Regions from separate parts of the Rhizobium sp. KNZ2-6A genome, predicted to be linked through region 3. Evidence: predicted binding sites of a transcription regulator. Region 3 holds the regulator's gene; each other region holds the start of a gene.
What was found. Region 3 encodes PhoB, which activates phosphate uptake and scavenging genes when phosphate is short. Its sites were predicted from a motif close to TGTCATNNANCTGTCAT; they were not measured.

Region 1: the regulator PhoB is predicted to act here: its motif matches at 3,182-3,198, upstream of ACPYOP_RS09265 (esterase-like activity of phytase family protein).
Region 2: the regulator PhoB is predicted to act here: its motif matches at 1,555-1,571, upstream of ACPYOP_RS12400 (DUF1045 domain-containing protein).

What each region holds. Positions count from the first base shown of each region.
Region 1 covers NZ_JBNDIC010000010.1:31,921-37,412, reverse strand. Annotated here, with positions in the region: gene ACPYOP_RS09275 (alpha/beta hydrolase) at 1-848, opposite strand, end outside; gene parE (DNA topoisomerase IV subunit B) at 1,052-3,115, shown strand; gene ACPYOP_RS09265 (esterase-like activity of phytase family protein) at 3,268-4,398, shown strand; gene ACPYOP_RS09260 (AI-2E family transporter) at 4,549-5,492, shown strand, end outside.
Region 2 covers NZ_JBNDIC010000014.1:84,622-90,113, forward strand. Annotated here, with positions in the region: gene phnE (phosphonate ABC transporter, permease protein PhnE) at 1-175, shown strand, start outside; gene phnE (phosphonate ABC transporter, permease protein PhnE) at 184-1,530, shown strand; gene ACPYOP_RS12400 (DUF1045 domain-containing protein) at 1,719-2,405, shown strand; gene ACPYOP_RS12405 (alpha-D-ribose 1-methylphosphonate 5-triphosphate diphosphatase) at 2,422-3,561, shown strand; gene phnN (phosphonate metabolism protein/1,5-bisphosphokinase (PRPP-forming) PhnN) at 3,558-4,163, shown strand; gene polA (DNA polymerase I) at 4,435-5,492, opposite strand, start outside.
Region 3 covers NZ_JBNDIC010000016.1:23,918-29,409, forward strand. Annotated here, with positions in the region: gene pstB (phosphate ABC transporter ATP-binding protein PstB) at 1-660, shown strand, start outside; gene phoU (phosphate signaling complex protein PhoU) at 712-1,425, shown strand; gene phoB (phosphate regulon transcriptional regulator PhoB) at 1,456-2,139, shown strand; gene ACPYOP_RS13430 (GcrA family cell cycle regulator) at 2,391-2,924, opposite strand; gene ACPYOP_RS13435 (acetylornithine transaminase) at 3,349-4,548, shown strand; gene argF (ornithine carbamoyltransferase) at 4,719-5,492, shown strand, end outside.

The sequences.
Region 1 (5,492 bases), on a different contig from region 3:
GTCATGCGCACGGGTGTTCCGTGATTCCCGGTTTCGAAAAGCGTGAAGCGCGTCGGGTAATGAGCCTTGTAGAGTTTCTCGAACAGTGCCTGCTGGTCCGCCGCGGCATAGACCGGGTCCTTGCTGCCATGCGTGAACCAGAGCGGCAGCTTTGCCGTATAGAAGGCGCTCTTGGTGAAATCGGGATCGGTAACGCCGCTCAGGATGGCCATGCCCTTCAGGCGCTTGACGCTTTCGGCATCGCGGGTAATGCCCCAGCAGACGAAGCTTCCCATCGAAGCGCAGGTGAGGATCACGGGCTTGCCGCCCGACTGCTCGTAGGAATAGCGGATCAGCGCGGCGATATCCGCAACGCCGTTGGCGTCAAAGCCTTTGACGCTCGGTGAGTAATAGGTGCCGCCATTGCGGAAGGCGAGGTTCTTCAGCCGGTTGAAATTACCGCCGAACGTATAATCGTTGGAGCCAAGCCGGCGGTCGCCGCCGCGGCCGTGAATGAAAATGACCGTAAAGGCTTGTTTCGAGGCCGGGCCGATACGCGTGACGTCGACCTTGCGGTTCCCGAGCTGCAAGGTCTCGTCTTCCTGGGCCTTCCAGCGCACGCCGGTGTCGATATAGGCCGGCTTGACCCGTCTTTCCGGAACTTGGTCGCGGCCGTTAATGTCACGCAATTCCTGGTAATCGATCGTCTGGAAGGCGCCATTGTCGTGGTTTTCGATGACGGTCTGGTTGGAAAACAGCTCGTCCTTGAAGGGCTTAAGCATGTCGGCCGAAGCGCCCTGGGCGGCCGCCAGAAGCAGAATGCCCGATATTGCGGACAGGATAGGCAAATGAGCTGTGGACATTGGCATGCGGACACTTCCTCCGATCGGACATCGGGCTTGCCATTCGTCACCCGGCAACGCAAATCTCTTTTGAATCTGCCCCGCTTTGGGGCGCCATCGCTCTTGTGCGTTGTTTCTGGCAGAATCACGGTGATTCGCGAATACCGGCCATAAATGCGACAATAAAGGGATCTGGCCCCTCCAGGACAAATCTAGCAGCTTGAAGTTCTATGGATAACAGCAACGATCTCTTCTCCGGACTACCCCGCTCCCCGAAAACGGAAGCGGTGGAAAAGCCTGCCGCAAAGGCTGAGAAGCCGGCAGCCGCTCCGGCGCCGCGCGCAGCACCTGCGACATCTTCTGCGGAAGAATATGGCGCGAGCTCCATCCGGGTTCTCGAAGGACTCGAACCCGTTCGCATGCGCCCCGGCATGTATATCGGCGGCACGGATGAAAAGGCGCTGCACCACCTCTTCGCCGAAGTCATCGACAACGCCATGGACGAGGCGGTGGCCGGCCATGCCAATTTCATCGAGGTCTATCTCGATCGGGAAGGCTACCTGACGGTCACGGACAATGGCCGCGGTATTCCTGTGGAAAACCATCCACAGGTGCCCGGCAAGTCGACGCTCGAAGTCATCATGACCAAGCTGCATGCCGGCGGTAAGTTCGACGGCAAGGCCTATGAGACATCGGGCGGCCTGCATGGCGTCGGCGTGTCCGTCGTCAACGCGCTGTCGGATGATCTGGAAGTCGAGGTCGCTCGCAACCGCAAGCTCTATCGCCAGCGATTCTCGCGCGGCCTGCCTGTCGGCGGTCTGGAAGAGCTGGGCGATGTGCATAACCGGCGCGGCACGCGCGTCCGCTTTCATCCGGATCCGCAGATTTTCGGCGATCACGCTCGCTTCGATCCGGCCCGTGTCTTCCGCATGGCACGCTCCAAGGCCTATCTGTTCGGCGGCGTCGAGATCCGCTGGGCTTGCGATCCTGAGCTGGCGCCCGAAGGCGCCGACGTTCCGGAAAAGGCGGTCTTCCACTTCCCTGGCGGCCTGAAGGATTATCTCAAGGCCACGATGGGCAACGAGTTCACCGTCACCCGCGAGATCTTTGCCGGCAAGTCGGAGAAGGAAAGCGGCCACGGCTCGCTCGAATGGGCGATCACCTGGTATGGCGGCGACCCGCAGATCCACTCCTACTGCAATACGATTCCGACCCCGGAAGGCGGCACGCACGAGGCCGGGTTTCGCATCGCCCTCACCAAGGGCTTGAAGAACTACGCTGACCTCACCCAGAACAAGCGTGCGGCCAATATCACCACCGACGACGTGATGATTTCAGGTGTCGGCATGCTGTCGATCTTCATCCGCGAACCGGAATTCGTCGGTCAGACGAAGGACAGGCTTGCAACGGTCGAAGCCCAGCGCATCGTCGAAAACGCCCTGCGCGATCCCTTCGATCATTACCTCACCGATAATCCGGCCGAGGCCGAAAAGCTGCTGGAATGGGTGATCGAGCGTTCCGACGAGCGCATGCGCCGCCGCAAGGAAAAGGAAGTCAACCGCAAGACCGCCGTGCGCAAGCTGCGCCTGCCCGGCAAGCTGGCGGATTGCTCGCAGAATTCCGCGGCAGGCGCCGAACTCTTCCTCGTCGAGGGTGATTCGGCAGGTGGCTCGGCCAAGCAGGCGCGGAACCGCACCAACCAGGCGATCCTGCCGCTGCGCGGCAAGATCCTCAACGTCGCCAGCGCCGGCCGCGAAAAGCTGTCCGCCAACCAGCAGATTACCGATCTCGTCCAGGCGCTCGGCTGCGGCACGCGCACGAAATATCGCGAGGAAGACCTTCGCTATCAGCGCATCGTCGTCATGACCGATGCCGACGTCGACGGCGCCCACATTGCCTCGCTGCTGATCACCTTCTTCTATCAGGAGATGCCTGAGCTTATCCGCCAGGGCCATCTCTTCCTGGCCGTTCCGCCGCTCTACAAGATCACGCAGGGTTCGAAATCCATCTACGCCCGCGACGATGCCCATCGTCTTGAGCTGATGGAGACGGAATTCAAGGGCAGAGGCAAGGTCGAGATCAGCCGCTTCAAAGGTCTGGGTGAAATGCTGCCGGCCCAGCTCAAGGAAACGACGATGGATCCATCCAAGCGCACCCTGCTGCGCGTCGAGATCGACGAGGTGGATTTCGAAGGCACGCGCGATGCCGTCGATAATCTGATGGGCACCAAGGCCGAGGCGCGCTTCCGCTTCATTCAGGAACGGGCGGCTTTTGCCGAGGATCTGGATATCTGACGCGAACCAATCGTTGGTTGCCCCGGCGAACGTGCTTCGCGATATTTTACCGGATTGTCCGATATCCGTTACGAAAGCGTCATGGATGGATGCGTAGATGGCGGCATTGTCTTGAATGCCGCCATTTTATCATTCGGATTGACGATTTCGCCATGTTGAAGCCATTTCTGACGACCGCCGCCGTTCTCCTCTTCGGCCATGCCGCCCATGCACTCGATATCGGGACGACGATCGATGTGCCCTGCCCCTTTGGCGACTGCAAGGCCGGCATCGGCCTTTCCTATCTCGGCAATTACGATATTCCGACGGGATTCATGGAAAACGGTGTGGAAGTCGGCGGCCTTTCGGGCATCGACTTCGATCCCTCTACCGGCCGCTATATTGCAATCAGCGACGACCGCTCCGAAAAGGCGCCTGCCCGCTTCTACGACCTCGATATCGATGTCGACGCCAGCGGCCTGAAGGGTGTCACGGTGGTCGATCATGTCACGCTGAAAGACAAGGATGGGCAACCTTTTGCGCTCAAGAAGGTTGATGGCGAATCCATCCGCCTGGGCAAGGATGGCATTTATTGGAGCAGCGAAGGCGATGGCAAGGCGCTGCTGCCGCCTTTCGCGCGCGTCGCCAATCGTGACGGCAGCTTCGTCCGCGAATTCTCATTACCGGAAGGTTTTGCCCCGACGGCCGACAAGCATACGGGGATTCGCGACAATCTCGCCTTTGAAGGCCTGACCTTCCTTTCAGGCGGCGACCTTCTCGTTAACACCGAATCTGCGCTTTATCAGGATGGGCCGGTCGCGACGCTGACCAACGGCGCGCTCGCGCGCCTCATTCGGTATGACGCTGCGACCGGCTTGCAGAAGGCGCAATATGTCTATCCGGTCTCGCCGATTCCGCAGGCACCCTCCACCGCGAGTGGCTGGAACGATTTCGGCTTGTCCGAGATCCTGGCGCTCGATGACCGTCATCTGCTTTCTGTCGAGCGCGGCTATGCGCAGGGCGTCGGCAATTCGGTCGTCATCAACATGTTCGATCTCGACGGCGCCACCGATGTCGCGAATATCCCGTCGCTCATGGTGACCGATCAGCGGATCGTGCCGGTGCGCAAGATGGAGATCATGGATTTGCGCGCGCTCGGTCTTGCTCCCGACAATATCGAAGGCATGACTTTCGGCAAATCCAGGGACGGCGGCGATGTGCTGATCTTCGTCGCCGACAACAATTTCAATTCGACGCAAAAGACGCAGTTTTTCGCGTTCAAAGTGATCCGTCGCCCCTCGTGACACCCTGCCTCCGGCCGCGCGCCAATCGCTTTCCAGTCGTGTTAATGTCATGGCCGCATAATAAAGAGGCTTTCCGGCTGTTGCTCTTGAAACAGCCAAGATCATACCCCATAACCGGGTGATCTAGTAAAAAGGGGCGCAGTAAGTCCGGTGGGTGTATTTGAACGTCATAAGCCGAAGGAGCATCGGTGGCTGGGGCCGAGTGCGCATGCGCGCATGCCTTTGATACCATCCATTTCCGCTGCGCGCTGGCTGCTGATTCTGATCGCCGTCGCCGGGATTTATTTCTTCTATGGATTCCTCGTTCCAGTCCTGGCCGCGGCTGTTATCGGCTTCGCCACCTGGCCGCTTTACAGCGATGTCGTGCGCCGTACGGGCGGAAACACGACGCTTGCGGCCACCATCGCCCTCGTGTTCATCGTGACTTTTCTCGTCCTGCCGATCGTTCTTTCCGCTATTTATATGGCCGGCGAAGTCCGTGAATGGTTCGGCTGGGCCGTGCACGTCAACCGCGACGGCGCGCCGCCGCCGCAATGGATTCTGGCCTTACCTGTCATAGGCTCGTGGCTCGGCGAACAATGGACGCAATATGTCGGCAGCCCCGGCTCGCTCGGCGAACTGGCGCAGCTCGTGAGCGGCGCGCATATCGGCAATATCTACCGCGCGGTGCTCGCGGCTGGCGGCGGCGCCTTCCATGTCATCCTGACCCTGCTGTTCATGCTGATCGCGCTGTTCTTCATCTATCGCGACGGCGCGACATTCGTTCGGCAGGTCGATCTGCTCGGCGAGCGCATCCTGCCCAACCGCTGGGAGCGTATTTCCCGCGTTGTTCCCGCGACCATCAGCTCGACCGTCATGGGCATGACGCTGATTGCCATTGGCGAAGGTATCGTTCTGGGCGTCGCCTATTGGATCGCCGGCGCTCCCTCCGCCATCACGCTCGGCGTCCTCACCGGCGTCATGGCCCTGGTGCCGGGCGGCGCTCCGCTGTCGATGTCGCTCGTTTCCATCTATCTCGTCGCGAGCGGCTCGCTTTGGGCAGGCATTGCCCTCTTCCTCTGGGGCACGATCGAGCTCTTCATCGTTGACAAGAC
Region 2 (5,492 bases), on a different contig from region 3:
TGTCGGCGGCGGCGGCATCGGCGAGGAGCTGAAGCTCTCGATCTCGCGCGGCTTCGGCGCCAAGACATTGGCGCTGGTGCTGCTTCTCTTCCTGACGATCATTGCCGTCGACCAGTTTTCCGCATGGCTCCGCCGCCGTCTCGTCGGCGAACATGCCTTCCTTTTGCAGCATTGAGGTTGACCATGTCCGTCATCGACGCCAGCCGTATGCAGGAACTCGAAGCACGGTATCCGGAGATCCTTCACCGGTCCTTCCGCCAGCGCTTCGGCGCGCTGATGATGTTCATCGGCGTGATCCTCTATGGCATCTACGCCGTCTGGTTCTTCGATCTGCCGAAAATCGTTGCGGAAGCGCATTGGGAGCGCGTCGGCATCTACCTCAGCGAATGGATCAGCTATGACGTGCAGCCGGAGTTCCGCATCTCCGGTGACAAGATCACCATCAAGTATCCGCGCTTTTCGCCGCTGGGCGACAATCCGAACCCGAATTGGGTGAAGACCGCGCCTGACGGCAGCATGACCGTTTCGGTCAGCGGAACGAGCCGCACCGTTACGATCACCAAGACCCAGGCCATCCTGACGGCGCATGGCGTCACCATCCCGATCGACATCACCGGCGACACGCCGAAGATCGTCGGCTCTGAGCCTGTGCCGAGCTGGATGACCGTCTATGACGACAACATCCTTGCCAACATGGGCTTTGCCGGCGATGTCAGCATCTCCACGGACCGCGTAAAGATCCGCAAGCGTTTCATCGGCTGGGCCAATTTCGTCTTCGATACGCATTCGCCCTTCTTCGACAAGCCGGCAAGCGAGGTCATCAGCCTGATCGTCTCCGGACCACGGCTCGACCCCACGCAATCCAACCTTTCGCTGGCTTTCGACAATATCTGGAACAATGGCGCCTGGCAGCATGGCGACGTCTGGACCAAGCTGTTCCAGACCATCGTCATGGCCTTCCTCGGCACGCTGCTCGGCTCGCTCGCCGCCTTCCCGCTGGCGTTTTTCGCTGCACGCAACATCACCCCGAACCGGCTGCTCAATCAGGTGCTGAAACGCTTCTTCGATTTCCTGCGCTCGGTCGACATGCTGATCTGGGCGCTGTTCCTGACGCGCGCCTTCGGCCCCGGCCCGCTTGCCGGCAGCGGCGCGATCTTCCTCACCGAAACCGGCACGCTCGGCAAGCTTTATTCCGAAGGCCTCGAGAACATCGACAACAAGCCGCGCGAAGGCGTGAAATCCACCGGTTCGTCGACGATCCTCGTGCATCGCTATGGCATCATGCCGCAGATCGTGCCCGTCATCGTCAGCCAAACGCTCTACCAGTGGGAATCGAACGTGCGCGGCGCGACCATCATCGGCGCCGTCGGCGCGGGCGGTATCGGCCTGAAGCTCTGGGAAGCGATGCGCACCAACGCCAACTGGGAAAATGTCGCCTACATGGTGCTTTTGATCCTGATCGTCGTCTTCCTGTTCGACGCAGCATCCAACGCCTTACGATCGCGGCTGATGGGCGCGCGGGTGAAATAAAAAGAGCCAAGAAAAATCTCGACGCATCATCATTCTGTCACGGGAATCCGGTAGCGCAGGCCGGCAAGACCGCAGCGCCAGAACCGGCTTTAGCCGGATTCGAACCGTTGCTGCCTTGCTGCTCTTGCGGTTTGTCGCAAATCACCCAACAGTGTCTCGCGCAGCCGATTTTTCCAAGGAATGCAGCCTTGCGCTATGCTCTCTATTTCACGCCGCCCAAAGACGATCCTTTGACCTCGCTTGCCGCCCTCTGGCTGGGACGCGACGCATTTTCCGACGAGATTTTTTCCGACAAGGCCATCGGCCCCGTGCCGGCGGGCCATGCCGATCTGACGGCCGATCCGCGCCGTTACGGTTTCCATGCCACGCTGAAGGCGCCCTTCGAGCTTGCCGGTTCCGTAACCGAGCGCGATCTTCTTGATGTCGCCGCCGAATTCGCCGCGCAGACCAAGGCTTTCACCATTCCGGAACTGGTGCTTGGCCAGCTCGGGCATTTCTTCGCGCTCGTTCCGGGCTCGCTCTACCAGCCGCTGCAGGATTTTGCCTCGCGGGTGGTCAAGGCCTTCGAACCGTTCCGCGCGCCGCTTTCGGATCATGATATCGGCCGGCGCAAGCCGGAGGGCCTGACAGAGCCGCAGCGTGCCAATCTGGTGCGTTGGGGCTATCCTTACGTCAATGACGAGTTCCGTTTCCATATGACCTTGACCGGGCGCGTTCCGGCTGATCGCCAGGCCGAGATGCACGACGTGCTGCGCGAACGTTTCGCCGCTCATACCGGCAAGCCGCTCGACATTTCCGGCCTCGCCGTCTTTATCGAAGAAGAGCGTGGCGCTCCCTTTACCGTCCGTTCCTGGCTGCCGCTTGCCGGCGCCTAACAGTGAAAGATCTGACATGACCAAAGAAACCGTCCTTTCCAACGCTCGCATCGTCCTCGAAGACAGGATCGTCGAAGGTTCCGTGCTGATCCGCGACGGGCGCATTGCCGGCATTTCCGAAGGCAAGTCCGCCATCGGCGAGGATTTCGAGGGCGATTATCTGATTCCCGGCCTGGTCGAGCTGCATACCGACCATCTGGAAGCACACTATTCGCCGCGTCCGGGCGTGCGCTGGAACAAGACGGCGGCGATCCAGGCGCATGACGCCCAGATCGTCACCTCTGGCATCACGACCGTGTTCGACTGCCTGCGGATGGGCTCGGACGAGGATGGCGGCTTCGAAAAGGGCGAGATGCGCGATATGGCCGACGCCATCCAGGCGGCTCAGAGCGAAGATCGCCTGCGCGCCGATCACCTGATCCATCTGCGCTGCGAAGTCTCCTCCGACAACGTTCTCGACCACTTCCAGGATTTCGAGAAGGACCCTTACGTTCGTCTGGTCTCGCTGATGGACCATGCGCCGGGCCAGCGCCAGTTCCAGACCATGGATCAATACATCTTCTACTATCAGAAGAAGCGCGGGCTCAGCGACGAGGCTTTCGCCCGTTTCGTGGCCAAGCGCCAGGAAGAATCGGCCAAATACGCCACGCCGCATCGCGACGCGATTTCCAAGGTCTGCGCCGAGCGCGGCATTACGGTTGCCAGCCATGACGACGCGACGCTCGCCCATGTCGACGAAGCCATCAATTACGGCGTTCGCCTTGCGGAATTCCCGACCAGCATCGACGCCGCCAAGGCTTCGCACGGCGCCGGCATGAGCGTGCTGATGGGCGCGCCGAACATCGTGCGCGGCAAGTCGCATTCGGGCAACATTGCCGCCCGCGATCTGGCCGAGCTCGGCGTCCTCGACGTGCTTTCCTCCGACTACGTGCCGCTCAGCCTGCTGCATGCACCCTTCATCCTCGCGGACGAAGTCGAGAGCATTTCACTGCCGCAGGCGATCGCCATGGTGACCGCAACGCCGGCAAGAACCGTCAGCCTCAACGATCGCGGCCGCATCGCTGAGGGCTTGCGCGCCGATCTCGTACGCGTCCGCCGCGATCACGGCGTGCCGGTCACACGCTCGGTCTGGCGAGAAGGACGCCGGGTCGCATGAACCCTGACGCCGATATCAAGCCGGCTAATCTCGGTCTGGCGGATGCGACGGCGGGCACGCTCGCCGTCGTCGTCGGCCCGAGCGGTGCCGGCAAGGATACGCTGATGAATCTGGCCGCCCGGCATTTTGCCGGCCGGGCCGATGTGCATTTCGTACGCCGCGTGATCACGCGGGACGGCGATGCCGGCAACGAGGATCACAGAAGCGTTTCCGATGCCGACTTCGACGCGATGGAACAGGCCGGCGCCTTCGCCGTCTCCTGGGAAGCACATGGCTTGAAGTACGGCATTCCAGCTGATGTCGCCGAGGAGCTGGTGCAGGGAAATCTGGTCATCGCCAATGGCTCGCGCTCGGCTTTGCACCACTTCCAGAGTGCATTTCCGCGGCTGAAGGTCATCAACATCACGGCTACACGCGAAGTGCTGGCCGAGCGGTTGATGGCGCGCGGACGCGAGAGCCGCGAAGACGTGCTAAAGCGGCTGGAGAGAAGCTCGCTGACCGTTGAGGGCAGCTACGACGTCGCCGATATCGACAATAGCGGCACGCTCGAAGAGGCCGAACGCGCGATGGTTTCGGTACTGGAAGCGCTGATTGGGACGTGAGGGAGGCTGGGTGCCGCTCCATCTCGCCCCTGGCGGGCGAGAAAGCAATTTCACTGGTTTAGGAATTGCGGTACGAAACCTTCCACGAGTTCAAAGCCAAGCGCAATTTCTAAGCCATTGAAATTACAAGAGAGGGGTCCTTTCTTCCTCATCCTACGTCTGGCAAGCCGGTGCGCCCCTTCCTCCCCCCGCCCTTGCAAAATCTAGCACTTAGCCTGGCGGCTAAATGCTGATTTTGCTTTCCCGCCCGCAAGGGGCGGGATAGGCAGCCTCAGTGCGCCTCATCCCAATTGTGCGCAGCGCGCGCATCGACCTTCAGCGGCACAGCCATATCGACCGCCGGCATGGCGGCATTTTCCATGACCGAGACGATGATCGGCGTCGTGCGCTCGACATCGGCATCCTCGACTTCGAAGATCAGTTCGTCATGCACCTGTAAAAGCATGCGGACGCGCTCGCCAAGCCCGGCCGAAGTGAGAGCCGGCTCCATCTTGATCATGGCGCGGCGGATGACGTCGGCGGCCGAACCCTGGATCGGCGCATTGATCGAGGCGCGCTCGTTGAAGGCGCGGACGGAAGGGTTGGAGGAGCGGATTTCCGGGAAGTGGATGCGGCGGCCGAAGATGGTCTCGACATAACCCTTGTCACGCGCGGCCTGCTTGGCGCCTTCCATGTAATCGCGGATGCCGGGGAAGCGCTCGAAATACTTCTTGATATAGTCGCCGGCTTCCGAGCGCTCGATCGAGAGCTGGTTGGCGAGGCCGAAGGCGGAGATGCCGTAGATGATGCCGAAGTTGATCGCCTTGGCGCGGCGGCGCACCTCGCTCGGCATGCCATCCACCGGCACGCCGAACATTTCGGATGCCGTCATCGCGTGAATGTCGATACCGTCTTCGAAGGCCTGCTTGAGCTGCGGGATATTGGCGACGTGCGCCAGCACGCGCAGTTCGATCTGGCTGTAGTCGGCGGAGACGAGCTTGTGGCCCGGCGTCGAAATGAAGGCCGTGCGGATCTTGCGGCCTTCCGCCGTGCGCACCGGAATATTCTGCAGGTTCGGCTCGGAGGAGGACAGACGTCCGGTCGTGGTCGATGCCAGCGAATAGGAGGTGTGAACGCGCTTCGTCTCGGGATGGACGTAGCTCGGCAGCGCATCCGTATAGGTCGATTTCAGCTTGGTGAGCTGGCGCCAGTCGACGATCTTGCGCGGCAGTTCGAAGCCGGCCGCCGCCAGATCCTCCAGCACCTGCGCCGAGGTGGACCATTGTCCGGTCTTGGTCTTGTTGCCGCCGGCCAGTCCCATCTTGCCGAAGAGGATATCGCCGAGCTGCT
Region 3 (5,492 bases):
GCGCTCATCGGCCCTTCCGGCTGCGGCAAGTCCACCTTCCTGCGCTGCCTCAACCGCATGAACGACACGATCGAGACCTGCCGCGTCACCGGCAAGATCACGCTCGACGATCAGGACGTCTACGACAACAGCATCGACGTGGTGGAGCTGCGCGCGCGCGTCGGCATGGTCTTCCAGAAGCCCAACCCGTTTCCGAAGTCGATCTATGAGAACGTCGCCTATGGGCCGCGCATCCATGGCCTGCATCGCTCCAAGGCCGATCTTAATCATATCGTCGAGACCAGCCTGCAGAAGGCGGGTCTTTGGGGCGAGGTCAAGGACAGGCTCCATGATGCCGGCACGAGCCTTTCGGGCGGTCAGCAGCAGCGCCTGTGCATCGCGCGCGCCGTTGCCGTCAGTCCGGAAGTCATCCTGATGGACGAGCCGTGCTCGGCGCTCGATCCGATCGCAACCGCCAAGGTCGAGGATCTTATTCATGAGCTGCGGGAAAACTTCACGATCGTCATCGTGACGCATTCCATGCAGCAGGCAGCCCGCGTTTCGCAGCGCACCGCAATGTTCCATCTCGGCCATCTGGTTGAGGAGAACGACACCGATAAAATGTTCACCAATCCCGACGATTACCGCACGCAGGATTACATCATGGGCCGTTTTGGTTGATGATGGCAGGCGCGCGGACCCTTTCACACAGTTCACCTTGAGGATAGAAAAATGGTCTCCACACACATTCTCTCTGCCTATGACGAAGACCTGAAGTTCCTGACGCGCCGCATTGCGGAAATGGGCGGCCTGGCCGAGCAGATGGTCAGCGACAGCGTACGCGCATTGGTCCAAAGCGATGCCGCCCTTGCGCAGAAGGTCATCTCAGACGACGTCGTTCTCGACCATGCCGAGCGCGAGGTCGGCGACAAGGCGATTGTCACCATCGCCCGTCGTCAGCCGATGGCCGCCGACCTGCGCGAGATCATGGGCTCGATCCGCATCGCTTCCGATCTGGAGCGCGTCGGCGATCTCGGCAAGAATACCGCCAAGCGCGTCATCGCCGTGCAAGGCACCGGCGTTCCGCGTCGTCTCGCCCGCGGCATCGAGCACCTCTCCGAACTGGCGCTGAGCCAGCTCAAGGAAGTTCTGGACGTCTACGCCACCCGTTCGCCCGACAAGGCCGTATCGATCCGTGAGCGCGACGAGGAAATCGACGCCATGTACACCTCGCTCTTCCGCGAGATGCTGACCTACATGATGGAAGATCCGCGCAATATCACCACCTGCACGCATCTTCTATTCTGCGCCAAGAACATCGAGCGCATCGGCGACCATGCCACCAACATCGCCGAGACGATCTATTACATGGCGACAGGCGCGCAGCCGGAAGGCGAGCGCCCGAAGGACGATACCGCCAATACCGTCGGCGCGGTGACGGAATAATCTGGAAGCGAAAAAGGAGACCAAAGGCGCATGGTTCCGAGAGTTGCTGTTGTAGAAGACGAGGAAGCGCTGAGCGTTCTGCTGCGCTACAATCTTGAGGCCGAAGGCTTCGAGGTCGACACGATCCTCAGAGGCGATGAGGCCGAGCTGCGTCTCCAGGAGCGCATCCCCGATCTCTTGATCCTCGACTGGATGCTCCCCGGCGTATCGGGCATCGAGCTCTGCCGCCGGCTGCGTATGCGGCCGGAGACGGAGCGCCTGCCGATCATCATGCTGACGGCCCGTGGCGAGGAAAGCGAGCGCGTGCGCGGGCTTTCCACCGGCGCGGACGATTATGTCGTCAAGCCGTTCTCGACGCCGGAGCTGATGGCCCGCGTCAAGGCGATGCTGCGGCGTGCCCGACCGGAGGTTCTCTCCACGGTGCTGCGTTGCGGCGATATCGAGCTGGACCGCGAAACCCATCGCGTCCACCGCAAGAGCCGCGAAGTGCGGTTGGGGCCGACGGAATTCCGCCTGCTGGAATTCCTGATGTCCTCGCCGGGCCGCGTCTTCTCGCGCTCGCAGCTGCTGGACGGCGTATGGGGGCACGATATCTATGTCGACGAACGCACTGTCGACGTCCATGTCGGCCGCCTGCGCAAGGCGCTCAATTTCTCCAATATGCAGGATGTCATCCGCACCGTTCGCGGCGCGGGCTACTCCATGGAAGCCTGAGCGGGAATACCCGATCAGGCACTCGACATTACAGCGCCGCGCGTCTTTCAAGACGTGCTAAGGTCGCTGTAACACCTTGGAATGCTGCATAATTTTCCCTTAAATCGATTTCGATTTAGGGAATTATGCAGTAGCGGCGGAAACAGAAAACGGGCCCCGAAGGGCCCGTTTCTTTATCTCAGTCATGGGAGCATTTCCAGGAAAAGTGCGGAGCGGTTTTCCGTCCGGGATGCGGGAATGCTCTGAGCATCTCAGCCGCGCGGCTGAGCCGGCCGACGCCGTTCGTGCACTGGCTGGTAGGCCAGGCGCTGATGGTAGGTGCAATAGGGCGATGAATCCGGGCTTTCGTTGCCGCAGAAGTGGAAATCGTCCTTCAGCGGGTCGCCCACCGGCCACTTGCAGGTGCGCTCCGTAAGCTCCGTCAGGCCGAGACGGCGGGAAATCGGAACGACGACGTTCGAGGCCGGGCGATATTGGATCTCGTTGACGGCATCGACTTCGATTTCTTCCTTCAGCATGGTCGCGCCCTGCTGGCGGGTAATCGTGCGGGTTGCGACGCGAGACGTGTAATTCGGAGCGCGGGGCGCGGCACTGCTGCGCTTCGGCGTACGTGCCGCAGTCGCCGTGCCGCCCGCCTTCGCTCGGCCGGGAAGGTTCAGGCGGTGCACCTTGCCGATGACGGCATTACGGCTCACGCCGCCAAGCTGCGCAGCGATCTGGCTGGCGCTTAACCCTTCGGACCATAGCTTCTTCAGCTTCTCGACGCGTTCGTCTGTCCAATTCATGCCCTGTCTCCGCTGTCGCGTTTCCGATGGCAGAATCCCTCACCATTGCCTCGCATGGGATCGAGGCACGAAACGCTTTAAAATTGTGGTGACTAGTTCCGCCGCATGCAGTCTAGCAATTGGTTTTTAACCTAGTGTGAGGCTGACTCCGTGACAAGAGTCGCGGGAATCTTGAGGAATCGATTTCGAGGTTTTCCCCAACTTGCTGCCCCGGCGTGGCATTTCTGCAATAGGCAGTGCCGAACGCATCTCTTTTGGCCGCCAGCGCTTTCTCGCACCTGCTAAATCGCCAGTTTTGTTGACATCGCGGTGCAAAACATCAATAGTGCCCAGGCCGCCGCAAGGCGGCATTTTTGATTTTTTCGGACCCGTTTCATCGAATGGAAGCGATTGGTCCTTAGGGTTGTGATCGAGGAGACATGCCATGGCAGAGACCGCGCCGCTTTACGATACCTATCTGCGTGCTCCGCTGCGGTTCGAGCGAGGCGAGGGCGTCTGGCTGGTTACCGAAAATGGCGAACGCTATCTCGATTTCGCAGCCGGCGTTGCGGTCAATTCGCTGGGTCATGCTCATCCGCATCTGGTTGCCGAACTAAAGGCGCAGGCCGACAAGGTCTGGCACCTGTCCAACCTCTATGAAGTACCCGGCCAGGAAAAGCTGTCGAAGCGGCTGACGGAAGTGACCTTCGCCGACAAGGTGTTCTTCACCAATTCGGGCGCGGAGGCGCTGGAATGCGCCATCAAGACGGCGCGGCGCTATCAATTCGCCAAGGGACATCCCGAAAAGTTCCACATCATCACCTTCGAAGGCGCCTTCCACGGCCGCACGATCGCGACGATCGCCGCCGGCGGCCAGGAGAAGTATATCGAAGGCTTCGGCCCGAAGGCGCCGGGTTTCGATCAGGTGCCGTTCGGTGACCTCGATGCCGTTCGCGCGGCCATCACCGACGCGACGGCCGCGATCCTGATCGAGCCGGTTCAGGGCGAGGGCGGCATCCGTCCCGCGACCAACGAGTTCCTGCGTGGCCTGCGGGAGATCTGCGACGAGCATGGCCTGCTGCTGGTTCTTGACGAAGTGCAGTGCGGCGTCGGCCGCACCGGCAAGCTCTTCGCCTATGAATGGGCTGGGATCAAGCCTGATATCATGGCCGTTGCCAAGGGCATCGGCGGCGGTTTCCCGCTGGGTGCCTGCCTCGCGACGGCGGAAGCCGCCTCGGGCATGAAGGCGGGCACGCACGGCTCGACCTATGGCGGCAATCCACTTGCCATGGCAGTCGGCAATGCGGTGCTGGACATCGTGCTCGCCGACGGCTTCCTGCAGCATGTGCGCGATATCGCTCTGGTGTTCCGCCAGGGTCTCGCCTCGCTGAAGGACCGTTTTCCCGACATCATCGAGGATGTTCGTGGCGAAGGCCTGATGCTCGGCATCAAGGCGGCAATTCCGCAGGCGGAGCTGCTGCAGGCGGTCCGCGCCGAGCATCTGCTGGGTGTGCCGGCTGGCGATAACGTCATCCGCCTCCTGCCGCCGCTGGTCGTGACCGCCGAGGAAGCGCGCGAGGGTCTCGCTCGCCTCGAGCGCGCCGCCGAGCGTGTGCGCACGGCCCGCATCAAGAAATCGGCTTGAACTCAGCGCCCGCAGTCGGGGCGGTTACCGCGCCGCGCGTCGAAGCGACGCGCAAAGGACGCGGTAATACTTAGAAATCGCATAAGCCTTCCCTTAAATCGATGGCGATTTAAGGGGTTATGCGTGCCCCACGCGGGCGTTATTGTTTTTTCTGGAGTACAGGTAAGGACATGGCTTCTCCGAAACACTTTCTCGATCTCTCTGCCGTTCCGGCTGCAGATCTGCGCGATATCATCGACGATGCGATCGTGCGAAAGCAGGCGCAGAAGGCTGGCACGGCCGACAAGCCGCTGGCCGGCAAGATGCTGGCGATGATCTTCGAGAAGCCGTCCACTCGAACCCGCGTCTCCTTCGATGTCGGCATGCGCCAGCTGGGCGGCGAGACGCTGTTCCTCTCCGGCACCGAAATGCAGCTCGGCCGCGCCGAGACGATCGGCGACACGGCGAAGGTGCTGTCGCGCTATGTCGACGCCATCATGATCCGCACGACCGATCACTCGCGCCTGCTGGAACTCGCGGAGCATGCGACCGTTCCGGTCATCAATGCTCTGACCGACGACACGCATCCCTGCCAGATCATGGCTGACATCATGACCTTCGAGGAGCATCGCGGCCCGATCAAGGGCAAGACGCTCGCCTGGACGGGCGATGGCAACAACGTGTTGCATTCGCTGATCGAAGGGGCCGCCCGTTTCGGCTATCGCATGAACATGGCCGTACCCCTTGGTTCCGAGCCGAAGGATCACTATCTGAACTGGGCCCGCAATGAGGGCGCCGAAATCATGCTCTCGCATGATGCCGATCGTGCGGTCGCCGGCGCCGATTGCGTGGTAACCGATACCTGGGTTTCCATGAATCAGGAACACCGGGCTCGCGGTCACAACGTCTTCCAGCCCTATCAGGTCAACAAGGCTTTGATGGCACAGGCCGGCCAAGACGCGTTG